DNA from 3 places in the Bacillus sp. NMTD17 genome. Region 2 is predicted to be linked to each of the others. Evidence: riboswitches for the same ligand, from Rfam matches in the RefSeq annotation. Region 2 holds a riboswitch; each other region holds the start of a gene.
What was found. A riboswitch is a leader RNA that binds a small molecule or an ion and turns the genes downstream of it on or off. The one in region 2 is predicted to bind S-adenosylmethionine.
Positions count from the first base shown of each region.

Region 1 (10,366 bases), on a different contig from region 2:
ACCTTTATGGGGGGGTGTCCAATTTGTCTTTTCAAAAAGAACATGTGGATATAACAGATCATGTCACTGGACGATTCAAAGAAAGCGGCATGGTGCTGTATCATCAAAATGAAGAGATTGGCACGATGATTAGTGAAAACCAATATGAGTTAAAATCAGGTTATTCCTATGAGCAAAATCGTTTTTATCGTCTGACGGATACATTGACCCACGGAACAGAAAAATATGTAGACTGTGATGATGAAAATGGCTGGTGCTAATCACAGATGAGGCTGCAGTGAGCATAAGCTGCAGTCTTTTTAGTGCAAGCGCCCAATCTTTACAACCTGAATGAAAAATTGTAATCTAAGGGAGAAGTGAACAACGTCAAAAGGGCCGGGTGATCGTGATGAATGTAGAGGTAGAAAAGGTCATCATTGTAGAAGGTAAAACAGACAAACAAAAGCTAAAAGAAGTCATAAGTGAACCTGTTACCATCATTTGCACCAATGGCACGATCAGTACATCGAAGCTGGATCAGCTCGTAGACGAATTATTGGGGAAAGACGTTTACATATTAGCAGACAGTGACGATGCAGGCGACAAACTGCGGAAGCAATTTCGAAAAGAATTCCCTGAAGCATTTCATCTTTTTGTCGACAGAACGTACCGCGAAGTGGCCGCTTCACCGTCAGCCCACATTGCATCTATCCTATTAGCTGCAAACATTGATGTTCATTCGAAATATTTATGAGGGTGGACGTATATGAAAGAGATTGAAGAACACGAATTCAAGGAGATAAAGGACGATTTATTTCTTTTATACTTATATACACCGTTTTGCGGAACATGTCAGCTGGCAAAGAAAATGCTGGCTGTCGTAGACACCATGCAGCCGGATGTACCTTTTTATGAAAATAACTTAAACTACTCACCAGGCTTTGCGAAGGCTTTTGAGATCGAAAGCGTTCCTTGCTTTCTACTGTTTAAAAAAGGTGAGCTGGTGCAAAAAGGCTATGCCTTTCACTCCGTACCATATCTTCATGAAATGATTGAAACCGCTAAATAAAGCGGTTTTTTGTCATATTTCAAGCAATTCATCTGAAAATTTGTCGAGTTATTTATAAAGGACAAGCGAATGTTTGTAGAGAAATGTTATGTATAACCAAATGACAGGGAGGTTATACATGTGGAAAAAGTGAAAACCCATGGAAACACAGGGCAGCGATTATTGCTAAAACCGCTGCTCTCATCATCATCCTTGAAGATTACATTTGAGGCGGAAACTGACTCTTGTACATTGATTGTGGATGAGCGTGGTGAAGTGAAGAAACTACCTGCAATTGAGTTATCGGATCTCATCTTTTATGGTGAGAGAAAAGAAATACTTCAATTATTAGATGGAGATATGTCCTTACAGCAGTTAATTAGCAGGGGACAAGTGAAAGTAAAAGGGTCATTCCGTGCGCTCCTAAGACTAGAGGCGGTACTTTGGCTGACGAACGGTTTTTTTCGAAAAATGATAACTTAGTCGTTTACTTGGAAATTAGCGATTTACAGCGTTGACATATCTCGGGTGGCATGATATTCTACGTTAGTAAAAACATGAACATCACATAAAACAACATATTTTCTCTTATTAAGAGAGGTGGAGGGACGTGCCCTATGAAACCCGGCAACCGTCAGCATAGCTGAAATTGGTGCCAATTCACTCAAAGTCGCAACGCTTTGAAAGATGAGAGAAAGGCGTATTTGAAATAAAAGGCCTTTCTGCTTGCGTTGCAGTTAGGTCTTTTTTACTGATCTGGCAACAGGCTAGAGTCATGACAGCACGAAGAATAAATGAACGTATGTGATGGCAACCTATAGATTCAGCAAGAAAGCAGGTGAGCAGACTGTGATCCATTTACAGAATGTATCAAAAACGTACTACTCAAAAAGTGGAAATGTTGACGCAGTAAAAGACGTCAACTTAGATATTGATAAAGGTGAAATATTCGGAATTATCGGGTATAGCGGTGCCGGAAAAAGCTCGCTTATTCGCCTATTAAACGGTCTGGAGCTGCCAACAGAAGGAATTGTTGAAGTGGCAGGCAACCGGATCAATGAAGTATCGAATGCGAAACTTCGGAAAGCAAGACAAGAAATCAGCATGATTTTCCAGCACTTTAACCTACTTTGGTCAAGAACAGTGAGACAAAATATTATGTTCCCGCTTGAGATCGCAGGTGTACCTACATCGAAACGGAGAGAGCGTGCGAATGAACTGATTAAATTAGTCGGTTTAGAAGGAAAAGAAAATGCGTATCCGTCTCAGCTTAGCGGCGGACAAAAGCAGCGTGTGGGGATTGCGAGAGCATTAGCAAATGATCCAAAGGTTCTTCTTTGTGACGAAGCAACATCAGCGCTTGATCCGCAAACAACGGATTCTATCCTTGATCTTTTAGCGGATATCAATAAACGTTTAGGGCTGACAATTGTGCTCATCACACACGAAATGCACGTCATTCGCAAAATTTGTCATCGCGTCGCGGTCATGGAAAATGGACGCATTGTCGAAGAAGGCGAAGTATTACGCGTCTTCAGACAGCCGAAGGAAGAGATGACGAAGCGATTTGTACAGCAGCTTGCTGAACCAGAGGAAGCGAAAGAAACAATCGAACACGTCTTAGAGCGAGTAAAAGAAGGTCAGGTCGTACGGTTGTCCTTTATTGGCGATTCTGCCGAGCAACCGCTCATCACTGAAATCATTCGATCCTTCAAGGTCGATGTAAACATCCTTCAAGGAAAGATTTCTCAAACGCAGGAAGGCGCGTTTGGAACACTCTTTATCCATATTAATGGAGAAGAGACCGAGGTTGAAAAAGCCATCGCCTATATCCAAAGTAAACAGGTTGAAATTGAGGTGATGACACATGTTTGAGAAATGGTTTCCGAACGTTGACCTAGATGTGATTTGGAATGCAACGGGTGAAACGGTGTACATGACACTCATTTCATTGGCATTTGCTTTTGCAATCGGGATTATCCTAGGACTCCTGCTCTTCCTTACAGGAAAAGGCGGTCTTTGGGAAAATAAACCGATCAATGCTGTCATCGGTGCAGTCGTCAACATTTTCAGATCGATTCCTTTTATCATCTTAATTATTCTTTTATTAGGGTTCACGAAATTCTTAATGCATACAATTCTAGGTCCAAATGCAGCACTCCCTGCCCTTGTCATTGGGTCAGCTCCATTCTATGCACGTCTTGTCGAAATTGCACTGCGTGAGGTAGACAAAGGAGTCATTGAAGCAGCACGGTCAATGGGAGCGAAAACGTCGACCATCATTTTCAAAGTATTGCTGCCAGAATCATTGCCAGCCCTCATTTCAGGTATTACCGTAACAGCGATTGCTTTAATTGGCTCAACTGCGATTGCAGGTGCAATTGGAGCAGGCGGACTTGGTGACCTTGCTTATGTGGAAGGATACCAATCTGGTAATACAGATGTCACACTTGTAGCTACTGTGTTTATTCTCATCATCGTCTTTATTATTCAAATAATCGGTGATTTGATTACAAATAAAATTGATAAACGTTAAGGGAGGATTTATTCATGAAGAAATTGATTTTAAGTGCACTATTTCTAGCATTTGCAGGCATCTTAGCTGCATGCGGTTCATCTAATAACGCAAGTGATAGCAAAACCATTACGGTTGCCGCTTCAAAAACACCACATGCCGAAATTCTTGAAGAAGCAAAACCACTTCTAAAAGAAAAAGGCTACGATCTAAAAGTGAAAGTACTTAGTGATTATAAAATGTACAACAAAGCGTTAGCTGAAAAAGAAGTGGATGCAAACTTTTTCCAACATATCCCTTACTTAAATGAAGAAAATAAATCAAACAAAGATTACAACCTAGTTAGTGCTGGTGCGGTTCACCTTGAGCCTTTCGGTATCTACTCTAAGAAATACAAATCAGTAAAAGATATTCCAAACGGCGGAACGATCATCATGACAAACAACGTAGCTGAACAAGGCCGTATGCTTGCACTATTGCAAAATGCTGGTGTCATTAAGATTGATCCTAAAGTTGATACAATCAACGCAACAGTAAAGAACATCAAAGAAAACCCGAAGAACCTAAAGTTCAAAAAAATCGCTCCTGAACTAACAGCGAAAGCTTATGAAAACAGTGAAGGCGATGCTGTGTTTATTAACGTCAACTATGCGATTCAAAATAAATTGAATCCGAAAAAAGATTCAATTGAACTTGAGCAAACAAAGAACAACCCATATGCAAACATCGTGGCGGTTCGCAAAGGTGAAGAAAAATCAGATAAGATCAAGACATTAATGGAAGTTCTTCACTCTGATAAAATCAAAGAATTCATCGACAAAAAATATGACGGTGCTGTACTACCGGTATCTGAATAACAATGTGTTAACCTCGCTTTCATCAAAGCGAGGTTTTTTTGTGTATTTTTTCAAATCTCGCTCATAATAAAAATGTACAAATGACCTGAAGGGATGGAATGAAGATGAATGAACAGCATATGAGCGGATCCATGCAGCAATCACTGACTGATTATAAAACGGCAATGGGTGAATTTCAGAAGAAAATGCCGGTGTTTGGGAAGAAATTCAATGAATTTACGGAGCAATGCTTTCAGAGCGATTCATTAACGCAAAAGGAAAAGCAAATGATTGCCCTTGGCATCAGTATTCATGCACAGGATGAATACTGCATGATTTATCATACAAAGGGAGCGCTCGATCAAGGCGCGACAGAAGAGAATTTGCTGGAGGTTGTCAGCGTGGCGGCAGCATTTGGCGGCGGGGCAGCACTGAGTCAAGGGATTACTGTCGTTCAGCAATGTATTGATGAATTTGGAGGACAGACGCATTAAGGGAAGGATAAGACGGTATTTTTCCATATCAGGGAGTTGAGTCGTTCTCAGCCGATTGTGTGAGAAAATATGCCAGCATAGAACGTCATATCCCTTTTGAGTGAAGCCGCATGTCTTTGATATAATAAAGCTACACTCAAAGAAGGGAATGGTTTATTATTTGTTCGGACCATAGTACACTGGGATTGGATTATACCGCCGAGATGGAAAAGGCCATGCATAAAGCTCACGGCATGAGCTATGCAGAGTACGAAAGAGACCATGACTTACGGATGAAAGTGGAATATAAACGAGAGCAGTCCTATCGAGATGAGAAAAGACAGCTCGCAAAAATGAATATACGAGGCTATTAAATAGCTCAGGGACGGGGAGAACAGTTTCCCGTCCTTTCTTTATGAAAACAGTCTTTTCGACATAAATCCTTTTATCTACCGGCTTTTTTTGTTAGAATTTTGAGAGCATCCTCTCACGTATATCGTGAATGTGTTGTATTCACTTTTAATTTGTTATAAAATTAGAATGAGAATAAATTGAGAATAATGATTATTTTGGAGGTATCGATATATGACTGCTTCGACATTAACAATTAAGGACTTGCACGTTGAGATTGAAGGGAAAGAAATCTTAAAGGGTGTAAACCTCGAGATAAAAGGTGGAGAATTCCACGCAGTAATGGGACCAAACGGTACAGGTAAATCAACTTTATCTGCTGCAATTATGGGACACCCTAAATATGAAGTAACAAAAGGCAGCATTTTGCTAGATGGCGAAGATGTACTTGAAATGGAAGTAGATGAGCGCGCTCAAGCAGGTCTTTTCCTTGCGATGCAATACCCATCTGAAATTAGTGGTGTCACAAATGCGGACTTCCTTCGTTCTGCTATTAACGCTCGCAGAGAAGAAGGCGATGAAATCTCTCTGATGAAATTCATCCGCAAAATGGACGAAAACATGGAGTTCCTTGAAATGGACCCAGACATGGCGCAGCGCTACCTAAACGAAGGTTTCTCAGGCGGGGAGAAAAAACGCAATGAAATTCTTCAATTAATGATGATTGAACCAAAGATTGCGATTCTTGACGAAATCGATTCTGGTCTTGATATCGATGCTTTGAAAGTGGTTTCTAAAGGAATTAACAGAATGCGCGGCGAAAGCTTCGGCTGCTTAATGATCACTCACTATCAGCGTCTACTGAACTACATCACACCAGATCATGTTCATGTCATGATGCAAGGACGTATCGTGAAATCTGGCGGACCAGAGCTCGCGCAGCGTTTAGAAGCAGAAGGCTATGACTGGATTAAAAAAGAGTTAGGAATTGAAGACGAAACTGTTGGTCAAGAAGCGTAAGCGTTAGGAGGATTATTGATGACATTAGAAACGAAATTATCAGTAGATCAAGATTATGTCAAAAGCTTCTCCGAGAAGCATCAGGAACCGGCATGGATGAGCTCCCTTCGCTTACAGGCTCTTGAAAAAGCAGAAGACCTTCCAATGCCAAAGCCTGACAAAACGAATATTTCTAAATGGAATTTAACCAATTTCAAACAGCATACAGTCGAAAGTGCGCCATTTGGATCATTAGAAGAGCTTCCTGAAGAAGTGAAATCTCTCATTGATTTAGAGGACACGGATAAGACAGTCTACATTCAGCGTGATCAAACGCCAGCATACTTGTCTCTTTCAACGGAAGCGAAAGACAAAGGTGTGATCTTCACTGACCTTCATACAGCGATCCGCGAACATGGAGATCTAGTGCAGAAATACTTCATGACTGATGCAGTAAAAGTAGATGAGCATAAACTAACAGCTTTACATGCTGCTTTAGTCAATGGTGGAGCTTTCCTCTATGTACCGAAAAATGTAGAACTTGAAGCACCAATTCAAGCCGTCTACCTGCATGAAAATGACGACACGACTTTGTTCAACCATGTCATCGTCGTAGCAGACGACCATAGTGCTGTGACATATGTAGAAAACTACATCAGTACGGCAAAGCCGGAAGAAGCGATCTTCAATATCGTGTCTGAAGTGTTTACAGGAGCTAATGCCCGCGTCACTTACGGTGCAGTAGATAACCTTGCAGAAGGTGTCACAGTCTATGTGAACAGACGCGGTATGGCAAATGGCCGTGACAGTAAAATCGAATGGGCGCTTGGCCTGATGAATGATGGAGACGTCGTGTCTGAAAACATCACAAAGCTCATGGGCGACGGTACATTCGGTGATACAAAATCAGTTGTTGTCGGCCGGGGCAATCAAACAGAAAACTTTACAACAAGCATCATCCACTTCGGTAAAAACTCTGAAGGGTATATCTTGAAGCATGGTGTGATGAAGGATCAAGCATCCTCTATCTTTAACGGAATTGGTAAAATCGAGCATGGCGCAACGAAGTCAAATGCAGAGCAGGAATCACGAGTTCTCATGCTGAGTGAGAAAGCACGCGGTGACGCAAACCCAATTCTATTAATTGATGAAGATGATGTCACAGCAGGGCATGCTGCTTCTGTTGGACGTGTCGATCCAATTCAATTGTATTACCTCATGAGCCGCGGGATATCCAAAGAAGATGCAGAAAGACTTGTGATTTATGGCTTCTTAAATCCAGTCGTCAAAGAACTGCCGATTGAAGGAGTTAAAAAGCAGCTCGTTTCTGTGATTGAAAGGAAAGTAAAATAATGAATATCAAAGACGTTCGTGAGCAGTTTCCAATCCTTCATCAGCAAGTGAACGGACATGATTTGGTGTATTTGGACAGTGCAGCGACTTCTCAAAAACCAAGAGTGGTCATTGATGCAATGAATGAGTATTACCGGTCTTACAACTCGAACGTCCACAGGGGTGTTCATACCCTTGGCACAAAAGCAACGGACGCATACGAGGGTGCGAGAGAGAAAGTTCGTGCATTCATCCGTGCTTCATCTGTCCAGGAGATTATTTTTACTAGAGGCACAACAACTGCACTAAACACAGTGGCGATCAGCTATGCAAGAGCAAACCTCAAAGAAGGCGATGAGATTGTCATTACGCACATGGAGCATCATGCGAATATCATCCCTTGGCAGCAAGCAGCAAAAGCAACTGGCGCCACATTGAAATACATTCCGTTACAGGAAGACGGCACGCTATCGCTTGAAGATGTGAAGCAAACGGTCACACATCAAACGAAAATCGTCGCTGTCACACATGTCTCAAACGTATTAGGAACCATCAACCCGATTAAAGAGATCGCTAAAATTGCCCATGATCATGGGGCAATCATTGTCGTCGATGGTGCGCAAAGCACGCCGCACATGCAAATTGATGTTCAGGATCTAGATTGTGACTTTTTCGCATTCTCTGGGCATAAAATGTGTGGACCGACTGGCATCGGTGTACTTTACGGGAAGAAGGACCTTTTGAATAATATGGAGCCTGCTGAGTTTGGCGGTGAAATGATCGACTTTGTGGATCTGTATGATTCTACTTGGAAAGAGCTGCCGTGGAAATTTGAAGCGGGAACACCGATTATTGCCGGAGCAGTTGGACTAGGAAAAGCGATTGATTTCTTAAATGACATTGGTATGGAAGAAGTCAGCCGTTACGAGCATCAGCTTGTCACTTATGCGCTTGAGCGCTTTAAGGAGCTTGATGGTGCGACTGTTTATGGACCGCAGCACCGAGCTGGACTTGTGACGTTTAACTTAGACGACGTCCATCCACATGATGCGTCTACTGTTCTGGATACGGAAGGTGTCGCCATTCGTGCTGGACACCACTGTGCACAGCCGCTCATGAAATGGCTTGGTGTATCAGCGACTGCAAGAGCAAGCTTCTATCTGTACAATACAGAAGAAGAGATTGACGAGCTCATCGCAGCGCTCCGTAAGACAAAGGAGTATTTTACGAATGTCTTTTAATGTAAACTTAGACACACTGTACAGACAAGTGATTATGGATCATTATAAAAATCCGAGAAACAAAGGTGTGTTAAACGACAGCATTGTCGTCGATATGAACAACCCAACGTGTGGTGACCGCATTCGTCTCACGATGAAAATCGAAGACGAAAAAGTCATTGATGCGAAATTTGAAGGAGAAGGATGCTCTATTTCGATGGCATCTGCCTCTATGATGACGCAGGCGATTAAAGGGAAAGATATTGAAACAGCTTTGAAAATGTCTCAGATTTTCTCCGATATGATGCTAGGAAAAGAATACGACGATTCCATTGATCTTGGTGACATTGAGGCGCTGCAGGGAGTGGCAAAATTCCCAGCCCGCATCAAATGTGCAACATTATCCTGGAAGGCGCTTGAAAAAGGCGCATCTGCCGAAGATAACGGCAAATCATAAGATTGGAGTGAAAATGGATGGCTAAAAAAATGCCAGATGTTGGTGAATATAAATACGGCTTTTCTGATAAAGACGTTTCCATTTTCCGTTCAGAGCGCGGACTGACAAAAGAGATCGTTGAAGAAATTTCTCGTATGAAAGAAGAGCCTCAGTGGATGCTCGACTTTCGTTTGAAATCTCTTGAGCACTTTTACAACATGCCGATGCCACAATGGGGCGGAGATTTAAATGCATTAAACTTTGATGAAATTACGTACTACGTAAAGCCATCTGAGCGCTCTGAGCGTTCTTGGGATGAAGTACCAGAAGAAATCAAACAAACCTTTGATAAGCTTGGTATCCCAGAAGCAGAGCAAAAGTACTTAGCAGGTGTATCTGCTCAGTATGAATCTGAGGTTGTGTATCACAACATGAAGCAAGACCTTGAAGATCTAGGCATTGTGTTTAAAGATACAGACAGCGCATTAAAAGAGAACGAAGACATCTTCCGTGAGCACTGGGCAAAAGTCATTCCTCCGACTGACAACAAATTTGCTGCGCTTAACTCGGCTGTATGGTCTGGTGGTTCATTTATCTACGTACCAAAGGGCGTAAAAGTAGATACACCACTTCAAGCATACTTCCGTATCAACTCTGAGAACATGGGTCAGTTCGAGCGTACACTGATCATTGTTGATGAAGGCGCACATGTGCATTACGTAGAAGGCTGTACAGCACCAGTTTACACAACAAACTCTCTTCACAGTGCGGTTGTTGAAATCGTCGTTAAAAAGGGCGGCTACTGCCGTTATACAACGATTCAGAACTGGGCAAACAATGTCTTCAACCTTGTGACGAAACGTACAGTATGTGAAGAGAATGCGACAATGGAATGGATTGATGGAAACATCGGTTCTAAGCTGACAATGAAATACCCAGCGGTCATCCTAAAAGGTGAAGGTGCTCGTGGTATGACATTAAGTATTGCCCTAGCAGGTAAAGGTCAGCACCAAGATGCAGGTGCGAAAATGATTCACCTTGCACCAAACACATCTTCAACGATCGTATCGAAATCGATTTCGAAACAAGGCGGTAAAGTCACATACCGCGGAATCGTTCACTTCGGACGCAAAGCAGAGGGTGCACGCTCAAACATCGAGTGTGACACACTCATCAT
Region 1 covers NZ_PVRH01000001.1:796,719-807,084, forward strand. The annotation lists gene C6347_RS04050 (YusG family protein) at 24-260, shown strand; gene C6347_RS04055 (toprim domain-containing protein) at 389-733, shown strand; gene C6347_RS04060 (thioredoxin family protein) at 746-1,048, shown strand; gene C6347_RS04065 (SCP2 sterol-binding domain-containing protein) at 1,169-1,510, shown strand; SAM riboswitch class I at 1,613-1,721, shown strand; gene C6347_RS04070 (methionine ABC transporter ATP-binding protein) at 1,877-2,902, shown strand; gene C6347_RS04075 (methionine ABC transporter permease) at 2,895-3,563, shown strand; gene metQ (methionine ABC transporter substrate-binding lipoprotein MetQ) at 3,578-4,399, shown strand; gene C6347_RS04085 (carboxymuconolactone decarboxylase family protein) at 4,504-4,872, shown strand; gene C6347_RS19185 (YuzK family famiily protein) at 5,088-5,225, shown strand; gene sufC (Fe-S cluster assembly ATPase SufC) at 5,437-6,222, shown strand; gene sufD (Fe-S cluster assembly protein SufD) at 6,241-7,554, shown strand; gene C6347_RS04100 (cysteine desulfurase) at 7,554-8,774, shown strand; gene sufU (Fe-S cluster assembly sulfur transfer protein SufU) at 8,764-9,210, shown strand; gene sufB (Fe-S cluster assembly protein SufB) at 9,228-10,366, shown strand, end outside.
Region 1: it holds a riboswitch for S-adenosylmethionine, as region 2 does, so the genes downstream of both, C6347_RS04070 (methionine ABC transporter ATP-binding protein) here and metK (methionine adenosyltransferase) in region 2, are expected to answer to the same signal.

Region 2 (10,366 bases):
ATTTTGTCCGATTTTGTTTCACATTTTTTCACTTTTTGTAGAATTTTTTTAATCAAAAGGAAAACCGCTTAAAATAAGCGGTTTTCTATGTTGTTATTGTCCTAATGCTTCTTTACGAAGCGTATCGGCTTTATCCGTTTTTTCCCACGGAAGATCTAAATCATGACGGCCGAAATGTCCGTATGCAGCTGTTTGTTTATAGATCGGACGACGCAGGTCAAGCATTTTAATAATGCCAGCTGGACGAAGATCAAAGTTCGCACGAACCACTTCAATTAATTTTTCTTCAGAAGCTTTTCCTGTTCCGAATGTATCAATTGAAATCGATACAGGCTGTGCAACACCAATTGCATAAGCAAGTTGTACTTCACAAGAATCTGCAAGACCGGCAGCTACGATGTTTTTCGCTACGTAACGAGCGGCGTATGCCGCAGAACGGTCAACCTTTGTTGCGTCCTTCCCAGAGAAAGCACCGCCGCCATGACGAGCGTACCCGCCATACGTATCAACGATGATTTTACGTCCAGTTAAACCAGCATCTCCTTGAGGTCCACCGATGACGAAACGGCCTGTTGGGTTAATAAAGTATTTTGTCTCTTCGTCAATGAGTTCGCTTGGAACCACAGGGCGGATGACATGCTCTTTTAAGTCGCTTTGAATTTGTTCAAGCGTCACTTCTGGTGCATGCTGCGTAGAAATAACCACTGTGTCAATACGAACAGGTTTATTTTGCTCATCATATTCTACTGTTACTTGTGTTTTTCCGTCTGGACGAAGATAGGCAAGTGTTTGATCCTTGCGCACTTCTGTTAAACGCAGAGATAATTTATGCGCTAGTGAAATCGGCAGCGGCATGAGCTCTTCGGTTTCGTTGTTGGCAAAACCAAACATCAATCCTTGGTCACCTGCACCGATCGCATCAATTTCTTCTTCAGTCATTGTTCCTTCACGTGCTTCAAGCGCTTTGTCTACACCTTGCGCAATATCAGCAGACTGTTCATCAATGGATGTGAGCACTGCACATGTTTCCGCATCAAAACCATATTTCGCACGTGTGTAGCCAATTTCCTTAATCGTGTCACGCACCGTCTTTGGAATATCGACATAAGTAGACGTTGTAATTTCACCGCTTACTAATACGAGACCCGTTGTAACAGAAGTTTCACAGGCAACACGTGCATTTGGATCTTTCTTTAAAATTTCATCCAAAATGCTGTCTGAAATTTGATCACAGATTTTATCCGGATGTCCTTCTGTTACTGATTCTGAAGTAAATAAACGACGATTTTGACTCATAATGGCTATTTCCTCCTGTACAAGACCACATCATCCCAAGATGAGGCCTCCAATATGATACGGAACTCGTTCCCTCTTATATTTGAAAACGTTTCTATTAGAGATGTTATTGGCAATTTGTTCATATGATATCCCAAAAATAAAAAAACCATTTCCTTCATTGCGAGGAAAGGGTCTGAGATCGCATGCCTTTCACTCTTATCGCTCAAGGTGTTCTTGTACCTTGCATCAGGTTAGCACCTTGGTTTCTCAGCATATTCATGCCTTTTTCACAAGAAACCGGTTGCTGGGCTTCATCGGGCCTGTCCCTCCACCAACTCGGGATAAGAGTATCCGTTCAATAAGATATCTTATCTCAAACCCTTGCATCATGTCAATGCTTCATCAGAATTATCTCCCCTCTTTTTTACCTCACCCTTAGCATCACCAAAAAGCATATTTTCATAGCAGAAATGAAAAAACACACACAAAAATATTTAAATAGTATAGACTATTATTATCAATGTGTTATACTAATCGAAACAAACAAATTCAACGGTAAAGGAAGGGTTTTTTTATGAACTCAGTGGATTTAAAAGAAGATTTGCAGTCATTGTTCTCATTAGAAAATACGCACCAAAATTTATCTGTTCCGAAACTTGTTGAAAAGATTTTGGCACGTGATGAAGGCGTCTTAACATCAACAGGAGCTGTCCGCGCTACAACTGGTGCCTACACAGGACGTTCGCCTAAAGATAAATTTATCGTCAAAGAAGAAAGCTCTGAACATAAAATTGATTGGGGTCAAGTCAACCAGCCGATCTCTAAAGAAGCATTTGACCGTTTATATACAAAGGTTGTGTCATACTTAAAAGAACGTGATGAACTATTCGTCTTTGAAGGATTTGCCGGCGCTGATGAAAGATACCGTATGCCAATTACAGTGGTAAACGAATTTGCATGGCACAATCTCTTTGCAAAGCAGCTGTTCATCAGACCTGACGGATCCACACCTTCTTCAAACGAAAAACCGTTCACCATCTTATCTGCACCGCACTTTAAAGCAGATCCTGAAACAGATGGCACAAACTCTGAAACGTTTATTATCGTTTCTTTTGAAAAACGCACCATTCTGATCGGTGGTACAGAATATGCAGGAGAGATGAAAAAGTCCATTTTCTCTGTCATGAATTACCTGCTTCCTGAGCAAGATATTTTATCCATGCACTGCTCAGCAAACGTCGGTCAAGAAGGCGATGTCGCATTATTCTTCGGCCTTTCAGGTACTGGGAAAACGACGCTTTCTGCAAGTGCAAGCCGCAAGCTGATCGGTGACGATGAACACGGCTGGTCTGGCTCAGGAGTCTTCAATATTGAGGGCGGATGCTATGCGAAATGTGTGAACTTAAGCGAAGAAAAAGAACCGCAAATCTACAAAGCCATCAGCTTCGGATCAGTTCTTGAAAATGTTGTGCTTGATGAAGAAACACGTGAAGCGGATTATGATGACACATTCTTCACTGAAAACACACGCGCTGCTTACCCAATCGAAATGATTGATAACATCGTGAAGCCAAGTATCGCAGGACATCCTTCTGCCATTGTCTTCTTAACAGCTGATGCATTTGGCGTTTTACCTCCAATCAGCCGTTTAACAAAAGAACAGGCGATGTACCATTTCTTGAGCGGTTACACAAGTAAATTAGCAGGAACTGAACGCGGTGTCACATCACCAGAAACGACATTCTCTACTTGCTTCGGTTCACCGTTCTTGCCGCTTCCAGCTCACGTCTATGCTGAAATGCTTGGCAAAAAAATTGATGAGCACGGCGCAAAAGTATTCCTTGTGAATACAGGCTGGACTGGCGGAGGCTATGGTACAGGCAAACGTATGAACCTAGCGCATACAAGAGCAATGGTGCAGGCAGCGATCGAAGGTGACCTCGACAACGCCGAAATGATCACTGATGACATCTTTGGATTACACATCCCGCTTCATATTCCTGGCGTACCAGATGAAGTGCTTCAACCTTCTAAAACATGGGATGACCAAGAGGCTTATCAAGAAAAAGCACACTTCCTTGCCAATGAATTTAAAAAGAACTTCCAAAAATTCAGCCACGCAGCAAGTGACATTGAAGCCAAAGGCGGACCACGCGTATAATCAAATGGCAAAAGCTGAGGGGAATCATTCCCTCAGCTTTTTTTGTTAGTTCGTTGAATGTAATGACACGAGACGGTAAGTAACCTTTGTCACATTGTCTGTCAGCTCCAGCTTTTCAACGTGTGCTGTCCCTGTTTTTTCTCCGTCTTTCGTTTTACGCACCTCAAGCGGAATATTTAATGGATAAATGCGGTACCCTTCCTTCATGAGCTCAAATACATTTTCTTCAATTCTTGTCTCTTTTCCCTTCGTGACAATCATTGTATTAAATTCAACAGGCATTCCCATATTGAAAATCCCCCTACTTTCTAAATTTCGTTATACTGCTTATTTTACCACATTTCCGCTTTTCCGGCTGTGCATCCATGTCGTCAGCCTTCTGACAATTTCCCGATTATGCTGCGGTGGGAAATAATGGTTGTATCCGTGAAAATACCAAGTCTCCACTGACTTTCCGTGCTGGCGCAGCGCATCTTCTAATAAATACGCATGCTCAATCGATACATTCTGATCCTCTTCTCCGTGGATGATGAGAACAGGCGCTTCAATTTTGTCCACATCATTTAAAGGCGTTCTGTCCTCATAGGCCTCTGGCACCTTGTGCGGGGGACCGCCAATCACACGCTTCATCATTCTTCTCATATCCACACGCTCTTCGTAGGTGAGCTTCATATCACTGACGCCTCCCCATGTCACAAAGGAAGCCGCCTCTTGTTTCATTTCAACAGCGGTCCAAATGCCCATAATCCCTCCGCGCGAAAAACCAAAGATATGAATACGATCCTGCTTCACCTTTTTGTGGTGCTTTAACAATTGAAAGGCAGCAAAAGCATCTTTCCGGTCCTCACCGGCAAAATCTTCGTTCCCTTCGCCTCCCTGATTTCCTCGGTAAAAGGGAGCAAATACGACAAAGCCCTGCGCTGCAAATTGCACAATCCGGCCTGGTCTCACCATCCCCACATTTTTAATGCCGCCTCGTAAATACAAAAAGCCGTCATAGAAACCTTCTCCGGCCGGTTCAGCGAGCAGCCCTTTGATCCGAAGCCCATCTGCCTCATAGGTCACTGTAAATAAGTGAATATGCGGATGGGGGGACGGAAACCTTCTTTTTTCCACAATCACTTGATTTCTCTCCTTTTCATCTGTTCTTACGTCAAGTGCTTAAAATGATCGCTTCTGCGACGAGCTGGCCTGATTTTGTCACCATCGGCGTGCCGCCGCCTGGATGAGTTGTTCCTCCAACAAACCAAAGCCCTTCAATGTCCTTTGACTGATTATTGATTCGGAAGAACGCCTGCTTGAACGAGTTGGAAGACATGCCATAAATGGCGCCATGATATGCTCCTGTTTTCTGCTGCAGATCAAGCGGAGTTTGAACCGCTTCATATTCGGCAACCTCATCCATATCAAAGAGACCCTTTTCCTTTAATTTTGTTTTCAAATGCTGCCGATACGTCTCCTTTAGCATGCCCCAATCTTGCTCTTTTGTCACATAAGGCGCATTCGTCAGTACAAAAAGGTTGCTTCTTCCCTGTCCTCCGCTTAAAGCTGGTTCTGAATGACCTGAATAACATATGTAAAGCGTTGGATCCTGAGGCAGTTGTTTTTTCTGAAAAATATCTTTGAATTCTTGCTCATAATTCTCTGGGAAAAACACATTGTGATGGGACAGCTGTTCATAGACTTTAGGTACACCTAATAAGAGAACAAAGCCAGATAATGACGGTTCAATATTAGCCAGCTTTTGATTTAAAAAGCTTGGGCGGTCTTTTTCATCAATCAGATGGCGGTAAACAGTCAGCGCGTCCGCCCCTGCAATGACTTGATCTGCTTCATACATCTGCTGAGCCGTCTCTACTCCTTTGATTCGCCGGTCCTTCACATGAATCTTGTTGACTTGTTCATTGAGGTGAATCTGTACGCCTAATTCCTTTGCCAAAGTCTCAAATGCTTCAACTAAACGATATGTACCGCCCTTTATTCCATAAATCCCTTTCTCCCCTTCTAAATACGCCATCATATTAAAAATAGCCGGTGCCTCATAGGGAGAAGAGCCGATGTATGTAGCATACCGTCCAAACATCGCCAATGTATGCGGATGACGGAAATATTGACGCAGCAGGCGTTGAACGGTTGTAAACGGTTTGACAGAGAGAAGTGCTTTCATGAGCTTTACATCCGCCTTATCCTTCCACGTCAATAACAAACGATTTAAAAACTGCTCCTCAGCCTTTTGAAAAAGCATCTTTGATTCCTGTAAAAATGCACGGTATTGCTTCGCATCTTCAGGACTGAATGCTGCAATTTGAGATTCCATTTGCTCAAAATTGGGCGTAAATTCGACCGTATGTCCATCTGAAAAAACGTTTTTGGTCAGAGGAGAAATCGGATAAAATGTGACATAATCCTCCATCCGTCTATGACAGGAAGCAAACACTTCCTCAAAGTATGACTTCATTGTAATGGTACTCGGTCCTAGATCAAAAGAGTAGCCAGCTCCCTGATGGCGCTGCAATTTCCCGCCTAAAGCCGCTTCTTTTTCTAATATGGTGACCTGAACCCCGCGTGACTGTAAGCGGATCGCTGCTGATAATCCGCCAAGCCCGCCTCCAATGATGATCACTTTTTTCATTCGTACCTTCTCCCTTTCCATTCATACCCTTCTTTTTTCAGCCCGATTTTCATAGAAGCAAAGCCTATGGCGATCAAACTTAATATGCTGACCGGCAATAAAAAGGCCATTGCAGATGTTCTCCCGTTCTCGATATCAATTGCCGCTTTGATCGACACACCCAGCCCGTAGCAAAGAATGGCTATGCATATACTCAGCACATCTAGCTGCAGCAAAGCAATCATCACACAAATGACAGGAGCCAAATAAAGCATGGTGTATAAACAAAAGACGCTGCTTAACAAAGCAATGCTTCGATTGACACCTGGGAATAAATTTTTCCGGTAGCCTTTCCAAACCTCTTGTCCACTCTCATACATTCTCATATACACAAATGGATGAATGCTTGCAAGTGTGAACGGAAAGCCTTTTTCCTTCACTCGTCAAGCCAAGGCCATATCATCCACTAGCGAATTCTTAATCGCTTCATGCCCGCCGATGTCGTGATAGCAATTCTTTTCAATGGCAATAAAGCCTCCATGTGCTGCGGCAAAAGCGGGGTTCCTTGAATTCCTTACCCACTTCACTGGCAGATGACAGCCTATGATAAACATCATCATGGGAACCACAAGATGCTCAAAGAATGTACCTGTTTTTTGTTCTGGGAAGCCTGACAGCATGCCCGTATTTTGCGTGCATACCTGCTGATACACTGCTTCAATTGCCCCTCTTTTTAACCGGACATCCGCATCTAAAAATAGCAGCCAATCAGAAGCTGCTGCCTCAGCGAGCTGAGAACAGGCAAATGATTTACCTAGCCAGCCTTGCTTTAACGCTTGGCCTGACTGGACACGAATCCACGGATACGCTTCTGCAAAGCGCTCCACAATCGCTCTTGTCTGATCTGTCGAATGATCATCAAGAACAATGAGCTCTTTCGGATAAAGACGTTGATCAACGATCGACTGAAGACAGGCTTCTATCCGCTTCTCCTCATTTCTAGCCGGAATCAGTATCGATAACGAAATGGGTTCATCTGGCGAAAAAGAAGCGGGCTTTATCACGGGAAACTGCTTCATATTCCATATGGTGAACATAAACTGACAAAGCAGCAGCACACTGATCACGGTTAAGAAGAGCGCCATGTTTTCACCCACTTTTTAAAAGAATCAAACGCATCACTTGTTGACTGACTTGTCCTTGTCATCTGTTTAAATTCTTCGTTTAATGAAAGATTAGGATCAGCGATGACCTGCGCTTGATGTCGGTTTAACTGCGTTTCAAGCAGATCTCCAAGCATACGCGTCACGTCCTTGCTTCGTAGTGCCCCGCCAGATACTAAGGCATCTTCGCCGAACACAACAGAAACTGTCGGCTTTTGAAATTGATTAAATGTATACTGCAAGGTCACAGGCTTCACCACGACCTGCTCAAATTGCTTCACTAAAAAAGAAGCCCCTCCTTCCAGTTCAAGCGGCCGCATATCCTGATGCATAATTTTCCCCTGTGGAAAAAGCCATACAGCCCCGCCAGCCTGCATGTTCTCTCTTGCTGTCATCAATGCTTGTTTGACACTTTTCAGGTTCTCTTTATGAACCGGAAACGCTCCAAGCTTACGGAAAAAAGCATATTGCTTCAGCTGCTTCTCTTCCATCATCATGTAGTGATCAAGTTCAGACGCTTTTTCTGTTAAAAGAAAAATGATCAGTCCATCCCACCATGAGCTATGATTGGCGAGATAAAGAACAGGCAGCTTCTCCTTCGGGTCCACCGAGCCTTTCATCATCACACAGCGGAAATGCTTATGGAGTAAATACCGCTCAAGATAAAGTAAAAATATACGTCTAAACGATCGGCTTTTGTCGCTTTCTTTCAAATCGAACCCTTCCTTCACACAAAATGACAATGATCAGTGCTAAATAAAAAATGACATCGAGTCCGCCCTTTAATGCCAAAAGACCAAAAAAGAACACCATCGCCTGATAAATACGGCTCGTCCAGCTGAGTGCCTTTTGATCAATTGAAACAAGCGGGAAAAGAAATGAAAGTCCTGCTCCAATCATACCCCAGCTCATAAAATTCTCAAAAGGAATACCATAAAACCCACCGCCGTCATACCACACCCAAAACTTCCGCTCAGCTGCTACTGGATCTAATATGAGGTCAAGCAAGACAATCCATATCCCCGTTTCGACGGCTCGTCTCCACTTTGACTGCTGACTGGATAAAAAAAGGCTGTTTAAAAACACGCCAACCCATGCAAACGCAATGGTTAAGGGCACCCCTGCCACTAGAAAACCTAATGTCGGATAATAGTCATAGGCCCCGAATGGAAACCCCGTTGTGATACCTACCCACTCAACCGTAAATGTAAGCACCCCGACAATGGCTGCCCTTTTGATCACAAGCCCCCATGAGCCATAAATATGTCGCCCAATCTCTATGACGCAGCAGGCATACAGTACAAGAAAGATTCCGTTTGCAAACTGAAGCCACGCTGGCACTTCAAAAAAGACCATTAAGATAAGACCTACTAAATACCATCCAACAAATACCCAACTCACTTTATACACGAAACCGCTCCTTTATTTCTGCCAAATTCAAGAAAGCATTCATTCCCCTAGTATAGAAAAAAAGACGCGTTCTATAAATAAACAATGCGCTTCTTATTTTCATCTAGGCACTCACCAAAAATCCCTTTTCACATACTTTAATAGTGATCTAGAACAAAGGAGGCGAATTACTCTTGAATCGTTCCATCAAAGTCAGACTGGCATTCATCGTCGTGGTCCTGCTCTTTATTCCATTTGTCGCCTGTAAAAAAGAACAAGAGCAGACCGTACAAGTAGCCGAGGTGACCCATTCGGTCTTTTATGCTCCGCTATATGTCGCCTTATCAGAGGATTTCTTCAAAGAAGAAGGCTTGGAGGTTGAACTGAAAACCACTTGGGGCGGTGATAAAACGATGACAGCTCTCTTATCAGGCGGTGCTGATATCGCCCTGACCGGGTCTGAATCCTCTATCTATGTAGAGGCTCAAGACACAAAGGACTCTGTCATGAACTTTGCACAGCTGACACAAACAGACGGCACATTTCTTGTTTCAAGGGAGGAAATAAACCAATTCTCTTGGGATCAATTAAAAGGGAAAGACTTCTTAGGACAGCGGAAAGGCGGCATGCCGCAAATGGTCGGTGAATATGTCTTGAAAAAGGAAGGCATTGATTTAAAAAAGGATCTTCGCATGATTCAAAATATTGATTTTGCCAATATTTCAGGTGCGTTCTCCTCTGGAACTGGCGATTTTGTGCAGTTATTCGAACCGACCGCTTCCTTACTTGAAAAAGAAGGTAAAGGGTACATTACCGCCTCCTTTGGAGAAGCTTCTGGCAAAGTGCCATATACTACCTTCATGGCAAAGAAGAGTTACTTAGAGGAAAACAAAGAGACAGCTGAAGCCTTCACCCGAGCCATTTACAAAGCGCAGAAATGGGTAGAAGCCAAGCAGCCTGAGGAGATCGCAAAGGCCATTCAATCTCATTTTCCTGATACAGATCTTGATGTCTTATCAACTGCCATCAAACGCTACAAACAGCAAGATTCCTATGCAACAGATCCCCTTCTGAATGAAGAGGAATGGAACAAATTGCAGGAAATCATGAAGGAGAGCGGTGAATTGCCGGAATTTATCCCGTACAAACAACTTGTCGATTCATCCATTGCAAAGAAGGTCACAGATCACAAATAGAATAGGAGGTAGCACATGTCTTTCCTTCAAATTGACCATGTGACCCACACGTACTTCTCTTTAAAAGAAAAAACAACGGCTATACAGCACATCAATATGGAGATAGACCAAGGTGAATTCATCTCATTTATTGGTCCCAGCGGCTGCGGAAAAACCACCTTGCTGTCTATCATCGCAGGCATTACGCCGCCCTCTGAAGGTCGAATTTTAATCGAAGGAAAAGAACCAAATCAAAAGGAGCATCAAATCGGCTATATGCTCCAGCAAGATTATTTGTTTCCTTGGAAAACCATCAAGGAAAATGTGATTCTCGGGTTAAAAATTGCGAAACAAGATTCACATGAGGCCACCTCAGCTGCCCTTGATTTACTGCCAAAGTTTGGACTGCATGAAGTAGAGGAAAAATATCCGAAGGAGCTGTCTGGCGGAATGAGGCAGCGTGCGGCTCTCGCCCGAACGCTTGCAGTTGATCCCGGTCTGCTTTTACTAGATGAGCCATTTTCAGCGCTAGACTACCAAACCAAACTGACATTAGAAGATCTCGTCTTTCACACATTAAAAAACTATC
Region 2 covers NZ_PVRH01000007.1:73,409-83,774, forward strand. The annotation lists gene metK (methionine adenosyltransferase) at 94-1,296, opposite strand; SAM riboswitch class I at 1,492-1,626, opposite strand; gene pckA (phosphoenolpyruvate carboxykinase (ATP)) at 1,853-3,439, shown strand; gene C6347_RS17930 (DUF2584 domain-containing protein) at 3,485-3,727, opposite strand; gene C6347_RS17935 (alpha/beta hydrolase family protein) at 3,767-4,561, opposite strand; gene C6347_RS17940 (phytoene desaturase family protein) at 4,593-6,071, opposite strand; gene C6347_RS19525 (hypothetical protein) at 6,068-6,490, opposite strand; gene C6347_RS19530 (glycosyltransferase family 2 protein) at 6,494-7,195, opposite strand; gene C6347_RS17950 (lysophospholipid acyltransferase family protein) at 7,180-7,926, opposite strand; gene C6347_RS17955 (carotenoid biosynthesis protein) at 7,895-8,623, opposite strand; gene C6347_RS17960 (ABC transporter substrate-binding protein) at 8,797-9,798, shown strand; gene C6347_RS17965 (ABC transporter ATP-binding protein) at 9,814-10,366, shown strand, end outside.

Region 3 (10,366 bases), on a different contig from region 2:
GCTGATTGAAAAATCTGGTCTCTCAGCAAAGGAATGGATGGCGAAATTTTTCCATGTGGTGATGCCGCCGCTGCTGCACTTTATGTATCAATACGGCACCGTCTTTTCACCGCACGGACAAAATACGATTCTTGTGTTAAAAGATCATCAGCCGCATCGTTTGGCGATCAAAGATTTCGTTGATGATGTGAATATTAGTGATCAGCCGCTGCCTGAATTGGCTTCATTAGAAGAAGATTTAAAAGAAGTGCTGCGGAGTGAGCCGCCGGAAGGGTTAGTGCAGTTTATCTTTACAGGACTGTTTATTTGTAACCTGCGTTACGTATCAAATGTGTTAGACAATCATCAATTGTTAGATGAAACGACTCTTTGGCGCTTGCTTGCAGAAGAAATTCAGCATTATCAAAAACAATTCCCGCAGCTGAAGGACCGTTTTGAACTATTTGATCTATTCCAGCCGAAGCTGACAAAGCTGTGCTTAAATCGTAATCGAATGATTGATTATGGGTACGGAGATGGAGATGACCGCCCGCATGCGTCAGAGCATGGGAAGGTCAAAAATGCACTCGCTCATGTTCTTTCGTCCGCCTGTGAGAAGTAATAGAAAAGCTGTAGACATCAACTGTCTACAGCTTTTATTTTTTACGAAAATGCTTGAGAGGCAAGGAAATAAAGAAGTGCGGGATCGTTCTGCTTTTCTTTTCCGCGAATCATCATAAAATGCGCTTTGTTTGTTTTCGTAAAACCTGCTTCAACAAGTGTTGCGTGCAGGCGCTCAGCTGTTTCCTCCTGCATATCTAAACGAATCGCACCCGAATAAGACGAGATGAGCGAATGGATGAGCGAAAGAGCTGTAAGTTCATCAATTGCTGCAAGCGGTCCAATCATTAAATTGGCAGGCGTTTCAACGCCAAACGCAAAGCCAGTTGTTTCGTGATGTTCATTCTTTGCAATGATACGAAATGCTGCCCGGTTCATCCGGTTTTTTAAAAAGCTTGATCGATTTGTACCTGCGCCTTTTTCATCAAGTGCTTCAATGGACGGAAGGTGCGTTTCATCGGCAGGAGACAGGTGAATGTCATCTGACACACGAAGAGCCTCTGGGTTCGGTTTTTGCGCTTTGTAAGTATGAATGTAACCAGCCGTGTGAAACCCGATTTTTTCGTAAACAGGCCGCCCTTGGACAGTAGCGGTTAAAACGACAGGAATGCTCTGATCACTTTGACCTATCAGGGTGTCAATCATTTTCCGTGCAAGACCTAATCCGCGATGTGTCTCAGATACAATGACTGCCCCAATTGACGCCAATTGATCATATTGGAAAAGTCCCGCACATGAGATGACTCGTCCATCAATTGTTGAAAAACCTGTAAAATATCCATTTGTTAAAAGAGATGTGAGTTCTTCCGCATTGTAATCAGGCCAGTCTACCTCTTTAGACAATGCGATGAGATCTGGTATGTCATCAATTGTTAATGCTCGTTGAACAACGTTTGTCATGACACGCAACTCCTTCTTAGCTGAATTCATTTATATGTATCGTACCATAAGAAGCATAGTGTAAAAATTGGTGTTTACAATCAAAAAAGAACCTCCAATTCCGGAGGCCCTGCATTAATGAACATTAAAATATCGAGCTTCAGGATGAGAAACGACGATTGCTGAAACAGATGCTTCAGGTTCCATCATGAACCCTTCTGTCAGATGGATGCCAATTTTTTCAGGCTGAAGCAGCTTGAACAGCTTTTCTTGGTCTTCAAGATTTGGACAAGCGGGATAACCAAAGGAATAGCGCTGCCCTTGATATTTTGCCTGAAATCGTTTTTCCATTGTGAAATCGACTGGGTCAGGGAAGCCCCATTTGTCACGAATCACTTGGTGGGTTCTTTCGGCTAATCCTTCTGCAAGCTCAAGCGCCAGAGCTTGGACCGCATGCATTTTTAAATAATCTCCTTCTTGCTTAAATTGCTGCGCAACTTCACGTATACGCGCACCAGCTGTGACGGCAAATAAGGCAATATAATCTTTCTCGTTTTCGCCGCTTTTCCGCACATAATCAGAAATAGAGCGGTACGGAAGCTTCTCCTGTCTTGGGAATTGGAACGTTTCAAGGATGCGGTCAGGCGCTTCGGGATCATAAATACGCAGATCATTTCCGTTTGAACTGGCAGGGTAAAATTGATATACAAATGCAGGCGCAAACCAGTTTTTCTCTCTGCCTTCGTTTAGAAGGTCTGTGACAAGCTGCTTTAATTCCAATGCTTTTGGATGCTGGTTAGCTAACAATGTTTTGACCTTTCCTTTTAATCCGAGGTGGTGACCAATGAGCATTTGTTCATTCACATAAGGCATAATGTGATGCAAATCGATGTCCCGCACATAATGACGTGCCGTAGTCTCTGGCGTAAAAATAGATGCCTGCGGGAGTGCCGCACGTTTTTCTAGTAATTCAATGACAGCTTGTGGCTGCTTTGCTTCTTTCTCTTTAAAAGGAGCCGCTGGCTCTTCTCCGGACTTTGTTTGAAACTGAAGAGGATTCGCTTTTAACTCATTGGCTAAAGATAAGCCGTCCATGGCATCTTTTGCATAAAGAACCGGTCCGTCATAATGAGGCGAAATCTTCATTTTCGTAAATTTCCGAGAAAGTGCAGCGCCGCCGACCAAAATGGGCACGGAAATATTCGCTTTTTGTAAATCCTGAGCGGTGAGTACCATTTGCTGAGCTGATTTCACAAGCAATCCTGATAATCCAATCATATCTGGTTTTTCCTTTTGCACAGCTTCGATCAATGTTTGAGGTGTCACCTTGATGCCGAGATCGACCACTTGAAAGCCATTATTGCTCAAAATGATGTCGACAAGGTTTTTCCCGATATCATGGACATCTCCTTTTACAGTTGCAAGTAGAATCTTACCTTTCCCGCTTGCATGCTGCTTTTCCATATATTGCTCGAGATACGATACAGATGCCTTCATCACCTCTGCCGATTGAAGCACTTCCGCCACAATCAGCTCGTTTTGATTAAAAAGACGTCCAACCTCAGCCATTCCCTGCATTAACGGACCATTGATGATATGAAGTGGTGATTCAAATTGCTCTAGAGCAAGGGATAAATCATCGATAAGTCCTTCTTTTGTTCCTTCGACGACGTAGAGTGCCAGCCTTTCATCAAGTGATAAGGAGACCTTTGGTTTTTTCTCCGTTTTCTTTTTGCCTCGGTAAAATTGGGTGAATTCAGCAAGTGTTTGATCATTTGTTTCATAGAGTAGCGTTTCAGCCAGCTTGATTTCTTCCTTTGGAATGGAAGCGAAGCGTTCAAGCTTTTCCGTATTCACAATGGCGTAGTCAAGTCCTGCTTGGACGCAGTGATACAAGTAGACGGCATTCAAGATTTCTCTGCCAAGAGGCGGGAGTCCGAAAGACACGTTGCTGATGCCTAAAATCGTCAGGCACTCAGGCAGATTTTCCTTGATCATTTTGATGCCTTTGATCGTTTCTTCGGCAGCCCCAATATACTGCTCATCTCCAGTGCCTACTGGAAAGACAAGTGGATCAAAAATGATGTCACTTGCGGGAATTCCATATTTCTTCGTTAATAGATCATGAGAACGTACGGCAATCTCGAGCTTTCGTTCTGCTGTTACGGCCATCCCTGTTTCATCGATCGTGCCGACAACAAGTGCACCGCCGTACAGCTTCACAAGAGGGAGAATTTCTTCAAACCGTTCTTCGCCATCCTCAAGGTTAATGGAATTGATGATGGCTTTCCCTTGGGAATACGTGAGCGCCTTTTCAATCACGTGTTTATCTGTTGAATCAATGACAAAAGGGGCTTTGACTTTTTTCATGGCCTCTTGTAAAAAACCTTCCATGTCAGCTGCCTCGTCACGGTCTGGATCAGCGAGACACACATCAATCACGTGAGCGCCGTTTTTTACCTGTGCGCGAGCAATTTCTGACGCTTCTTCAAATTTTTGTTCCGCAACGAGTCGTTTGAACTTGCGTGAACCAATAACATTGGTCCGTTCTCCTACAAAAAGAGGACGCATTGATTCCTCATACATAAGGGGCTCAATTCCTGATACGGTATGCTGAGACGATTCATGCGCGATGTGACGCGGCTGAATCGTGCGTACTTCATCTGACAAAGCTTGAATATGTGCAGGTGTTGTTCCGCAGCAGCCGCCAACAATATTTAACCAGCCTTCCTTCGCAAAAGCGGCGATTTTTTTAGCAAGAGAAACAGGGGATTCGTGATATTGACCTTCTTCATCTGGAAGACCAGCATTTGGATAGCAGCTAACCGCTGACTTGGCGATGGAGGAGAGCGTGCGGATATGGTCTGTCATAAATTCAGGACCAGTCGCACAGTTAAGGCCGACACTAATTGGTTTCATATGTTCAAGAGAGATATAAAAGGCTTCAATATCCTGACCAGCAAGGGTGGTTCCCATTGGTTCAATTGTACCTGATACCATGAGTGGTAATTGAATGCCTGCCTGCTGAAAGGCTTCCTGAATGCCTTTGAATCCAGCTTTTACATTCAGCATGTCTTGGCTTGTTTCTAAAAGAAGGGCATCACATTTGCCATCAATCAGGGCGCGGGCCTGCTCTTTGTAGTTTGCGACGAGTTCATCGAAGGTTGTGCCGCCTGTCACAGATAATGTTTTTGTTGTGGGTCCCATTGCGCCTACAACAAATCGAGGCTGCTCCGGCGTGGAGTAACGGTCAGCTTCGTCCTTTGCCAGCTGGGCAGCCCGTACATTGAGTTCATAGGCAAGGTGGCCAAGCCCGTATTCATCAAGGACGAGCTTTGTAGCCCCGAATGTATTTGTTTCAATGAGATCGGCACTTGCTTCAAGGTATTCCCTATGAATCGCGCGGATGATGTGAGGGGCTGTTACATTCAAATACTCGTTACAGCCCTCATACTCTTCTCCGCCAAAGTCTTCTGCTGTGAGATTGGCATTTTGAATCATGGTCCCCATTGCACCATCAAGGACGAGGATGCGTTTCTTTAGCTGTTCAGTGATAGTTGACATGGATGTTTGACTCCTTTTCTTTCTGATGAATGTAGGTGGTCAGTTCTGCTGTTAAATCTGATCGAAGGAAAGGGGTAATTAAATAAATGCCATTAAACAATTCACAGGCTGTATCTAATAAAGAGCGGGCAATCGCTAAGCCTTCTGCTCGCTGCTTTTCCTTATCCTCGCCAGCCTTGGCCATAATGTCACGAATGGAATCAGATAATTTGATGCCTGGAATTTCATGATGAATAAACTCTGCATTTCGGCTGCTTGTTAACGGCATAATGCCAATATAAATCGGTTTATCCAAATGACGGCTCTCCTCATGAATTTTCACAAGCTGTTCCTCAGAATAAACAGGCTGTGAAATAAAATAATCAGCGCCGTATTCGATTTTTTTCTCAAGACGTTTGACCGCTTTATCAATGTGACGAACATTCGGGTTAAACGCGCCAGCTACTGAAAAATTGGTCTTTTTACCAAGCGGCTTCCCTGAGAAAGAAAGACCTTCGTTAAACTGCTTGATCAGCCGGATCAAATCAAAGGAGGTTAAATCATAAACCGACGTTGCACCTGGGAAATCTCCAATCTTAGAAGGATCGCCTGTAATGGCTAAAATATCAGTTAAACCAAGGGTGTCGAGACCCATCAAATGGGATTGAAGCCCAATCAAATTACGATCACGGCACGTAATATGGACAAGTGAACGCATATCAAGCTGCTGTTTCAATAATGCGCCGCAAGCCACATTGCTAATGCGCGGGGTCGCAAGAGAATTATCAGCTAATGTCAAGGCATCAATGCCTGCATTCTTTAACTCATTTGCCGCGACGAGAAATTTTTCGAAGTTCAGCTTCTTCGGCGGATCAAGTTCTACAATAATCGTCCGTTTTTCCGCAGCCAGCTCATCAAGACCTGGTTCAGTCCGCTGATCTTGAATCGAAATGATTTCTTCTTTTAATACTTTCACTTCTTTTTCAGTGATCGGCGCTAAATCCTTGACCGCTTCAGCCATTGCGTGAATATGCTGAGGCGTTGTTCCGCAGCAGCCACCGATAATACGTGCGCCTTGATTTCTAAATTCAAGTGCACTTTTTCGAAAATAATCGTTATCTGTATCATAGACGAGTCTGCCTTCTTCAAGAGAGGGAAGACTGCTGTTAGGATAGACTGATAAATGGGAATTTTCTAAAATCGGTACGCCTTCGAGTGCCTGAATCATATGATAAGGGCCTAGCCTGCAGTTGATGCCGACGACATCTGCGCCAAGAGAGGACAATTCAGATAAACCATCCTTGAGCGGGGTTCCATCCTGCAAAACACCTTGTTCATGCATGGAGACGTTCATGACAATCGGGAGAGTCGTTTCTTTGCGTGCAATTTGGAGAACGGTCTTCGCTTCTTCCATGTCATAGTACGTTTCTAGCAATAATCCGTCAGGCTGTTCATTTAATAGAATGTACAACTGCTCTCTAAAGCTTCGTTTAATTTCTTCAATAGAGTAGGCATTTTTGTTAAATGTTCGAATGCCGCCGATCGTTCCGAGTACATAAGCGGAGCCTGCGGCTGCTTTTGCGATTTGTACGGCCTTTGTATTGATGCGCTTCGTTTCTTCCTCTAAGCCGTAGCGGGATAGTTTAATATAATTCGCACCGTACGTATTTGTTTGGATGATGTCAGCACCAGCCTGCACATATGCCTCATGCACGCGCTTTACTTCCTCTTCTTTCGATAAATTTAATTCTTCAAAGCAGCGGTCAATGCCGTAAGAGTATAAAAGTGTTCCCATTGCACCGTCAGCAATCAGTACGCGGTTTTGTAAGTCTTGTAATAGGCCCATTGGTTTCCTCCTTATTTCTATGTAACAAAAAAAGCCTTCTGATAAGAAGAAGACTTTTTGGCTGTATCGTAATTCTTCTCCTTATCTTCCAAGCAGTTGCTTGCTGGATTTAGCACCTTGGTCATAGAAAATATATTTCTACTACACCGGTTGCTGAGGCTTCACAGGGCCAGTCCCTCTGCCTCTCTTGATAAGAAAGTGATATGAACATGTCAATGAATTGAACTTCCATCAACTGTATCGAAAAAATCGGAAATAATCAATGGAAAATTTGAAATTTATCGAAAATTTATAAATTGAACGTCAATCGGTAAATCTGCCTTGCGCATAAGAGAAATAACCTCTTGTAAATCATCTTTATTTTTCCCTGTTACACGCACTTGGTCATCTTGAAACTGTGACTTCACTTTGATGCCGGATTGCTTAATGAGTGCATTGATCTTTTTGGCGTTGTCTTGATCAATCCCGCTGATCAGCTTCGCGCGCTGGCGTACTGTTCCGCCAAGGGCATGCTCGGTTTTTCCGTAGTCGATGTTTTTGGTAGGAACATCTCGTTTGATCAGCTTTGTCACAAGCACATCTTTTAGCTGCTCCAGCTTAAAGTCATCATCAGAGATGAGAACGAGCTCTTCTTTTTCAAGAGAAATATCACTTTTACTTCCTTTAAAATCATAACGGTTTTTAATTTCTTTCAGCGCTGCTTGAACAGCGTTTTGCACCTCTGGCAGTTCAACCTTCGATACAATGTCAAATGAGCTTTCTTTTGCCATAACACATGACCTCCATGTATAGATATTGCGTCTATTTTATCATGCAAATAGGAGAAGAAGAAACTTTATCGAAGAGACGAGTCAAAGAGTTCAGCCGGCAGCGGTATAAATCGTGTCCAGTTTGTCCACTTTAGCTAACAGAACTAGAGATGTTCATGTGAGGAGAAGTATAGTAGAATAAAGTGAATCAAAAGATGAACGAACGCTCTTTTATGGGCAGATAGGAAGGAAGAGAACATGAGACCAGGTGAGCAACTGACCTTGCAAATAGAGAACGAGATGGAATACGGCTACTTTTTGACAGATGGTGAAGATTCGGTCCTCTTGCACCGCAGTGAGATGACAGAGGATATTGGTGACCGAGATGAAGTAGAGGTCTACTTATATGTAGATCATGAAGAAAGACTGGCTGCCACGATGAAAATACCTACAATCAATGCGCATACATATGGCTGGGTAGAAGTCGTAGACGTGGTAGAAGACATGGGCGCATTTGTCGATGTCGGGCTGTCAAAGGATGCACTTGTTGCAACAGAACACCTCCCGCCTTTTGAGGAAGCATGGCCAAAAAAAGGAGACAAACTCTACTGTATGCTGAAAGTCACAAGCTACGGCAGAATGTTCGCAAAGCCAGCCACTGAAGATGTGATCAGTGAATTGTTTACTGAGGCACCTGAAACCTTAATGAACAAAGAAATCACTGGAACCATTTATCGCTTAATTGCGACAGGCTCTTTTATGCTGACAGATACAGGCGTGCGAGGGTTTATCCACCGCACGGAGCGAAAGGAAGAACCAAGATTAGGATCGACCGTGACAGGACGCGTCATTGCCGTGAAAGAGGATGGAACCGTGAACGTTTCTCTGCTTCCTAGAAAACAGGAAGCGTTATCTGTCGATGCAGAAGAAATCTTAACCTATATGAGAACGAGAAATGGTGCCATGCCTTATGGGGACAAAAGTGATCCAGAAGACATCCGCGAACGATTCCAAATGAGCAAGGCAGCCTTTAAACGAGCATTAGGTCATATGATGAAAAATGACTTAATCTACCAAAAAGAGGGCTGGACATACGAGAAAAAATGAGCAGCGTGAAAACAAACCCTGACTTCAAGGGTTTTCATATCTCACTGAAAAGAAGAAAAAGGGATAAAATCATCATGATTTTATCCCTTTTTTTATATTTGTTATAAATAATGGGTTTTTTCAGTGAAAAAAGTCATGAAAAAAAGCTGAAAAACCTTCACTTAATCATTGAAACAACGCCTCTCAAATCCGATAAGAAAGGAGTAAGGATGATAAAAGGAGTGTGTGTGTGGATGAAAGTGAAAATTTCATTGCTTCTGGTGGCAGCCCTGCTTATGGTGCTCGCCGCATGCAGCAATCAGCAAGGGAAACCACCGGCATCAAATGCGAAGCATATTGGCGTTATGCTCACAGATGATGGTCTTGGTGATCAATCATTTAATGATTCATCATTTAAAGGATTAGAAAAAGCACGTGATGACCTAGGGGTTGAATTTGATTATAGAGAAATTGCAGAAACCGATACATATGAAAAAGGACTGACCGAGCTCGTAAAAGATGGCAATGACCTCGTCATCGGAGTAGGCTTCAGTATGCAAGAAGATTTAGAAAAAGTCGCAAAGAAATATCCGAAGAAGCAGTTCCTTCTCATCGATGCCGTATCTGAGCTGAAAAATGTGACCTCCGTGACGTTTAAAGAAGAGCAAGGCAGCTATTTAGCGGGCGCACTTGCTGCCATGACAACGAAAAGTGATGTCATTGGATTTGTTGGCGGTGTCGATGCGGATTTGATCCATCGTTTTGAAAAAGGGTTTCAAAAAGGCGCCAAATCAGTGAATCCGAACATCAAGATCTTATCCACCTATGCTAATACGTTTAGTGATGCGGGCAAAGGCAGTAAAATAGCTAAAGGCATGATCAAAAAGAAAGCTGACGTTTTATATGCCGCAGCTGGCTATACAGGTGTCGGTGTATTAAAAGAAGCGCAAGCGCAGGGCAAATATGCCATTGGTGTAGATAGTGATCAGTACTACACCGCTGAAAAAGCGGTAATTTCGTCCATGGTAAAAAAAGTCGATGAAGTGGTCTATCAATTCAGCGAACAGCTCGTCAAGAACAATCAGATCAAAAGTGGGCATGTTGTCTACGACTTAAGCAATGACGGAATCGATATGGCAAGAATTCGGGTGCTGAAGAACGCTGAGACATTGACCAAAAAAGTAAATGAGCTGAAGCAGAAACTTCTGAAAGAAGAGGGGGACGCATCATGAGCTTACGCATCAAAATTTTACTCAACTCACTCGTCTCACTTCTTTTAGCAGTTGGCGTCATTGCCTTTATCATTGTCAGTATGACAAAGATCCAATCATCAAATGAAACAGAAGTTCAAACCTTATTAAACGTTCAAAAAACAAAAGCAAGCTTTGAAAGTGTTGAACAAGCCATGACCAATTACTCCATGACACTTTCTGATGAACAGCTAGAAGTAGTTCAAACCGATATTTCTACAGCAAAAAAACAGCTGCAAACGTTAAACAAACATGCAGGTAATATCAACAAAGATGCACTAACAAGGTTAAATACAAAATATGATACGTGGACCAAGGAAGCGAATGGTGCCATTGGTGAAAAAAATGCATCAGATGCAAGACGGGTCGCTGCAAGAATTGATGGTGTTTTAAACGACGTCCATACAATGAAT
Region 3 covers NZ_PVRH01000002.1:639,144-649,509, reverse strand. The annotation lists gene C6347_RS08460 (IucA/IucC family protein) at 1-601, shown strand, start outside; gene C6347_RS08455 (GNAT family N-acetyltransferase) at 643-1,500, opposite strand; gene metH (methionine synthase) at 1,615-5,043, opposite strand; gene C6347_RS08445 (bifunctional homocysteine S-methyltransferase/methylenetetrahydrofolate reductase) at 5,027-6,868, opposite strand; SAM riboswitch class I at 6,947-7,065, opposite strand; gene C6347_RS08440 (YajQ family cyclic di-GMP-binding protein) at 7,147-7,638, opposite strand; gene C6347_RS08435 (CvfB family protein) at 7,876-8,724, shown strand; gene C6347_RS08430 (BMP family lipoprotein) at 8,958-9,935, shown strand; gene C6347_RS08425 (methyl-accepting chemotaxis protein) at 9,932-10,366, shown strand, end outside.
Region 3: it holds a riboswitch for S-adenosylmethionine, as region 2 does, so the genes downstream of both, C6347_RS08445 (bifunctional homocysteine S-methyltransferase/methylenetetrahydrofolate reductase) here and metK (methionine adenosyltransferase) in region 2, are expected to answer to the same signal.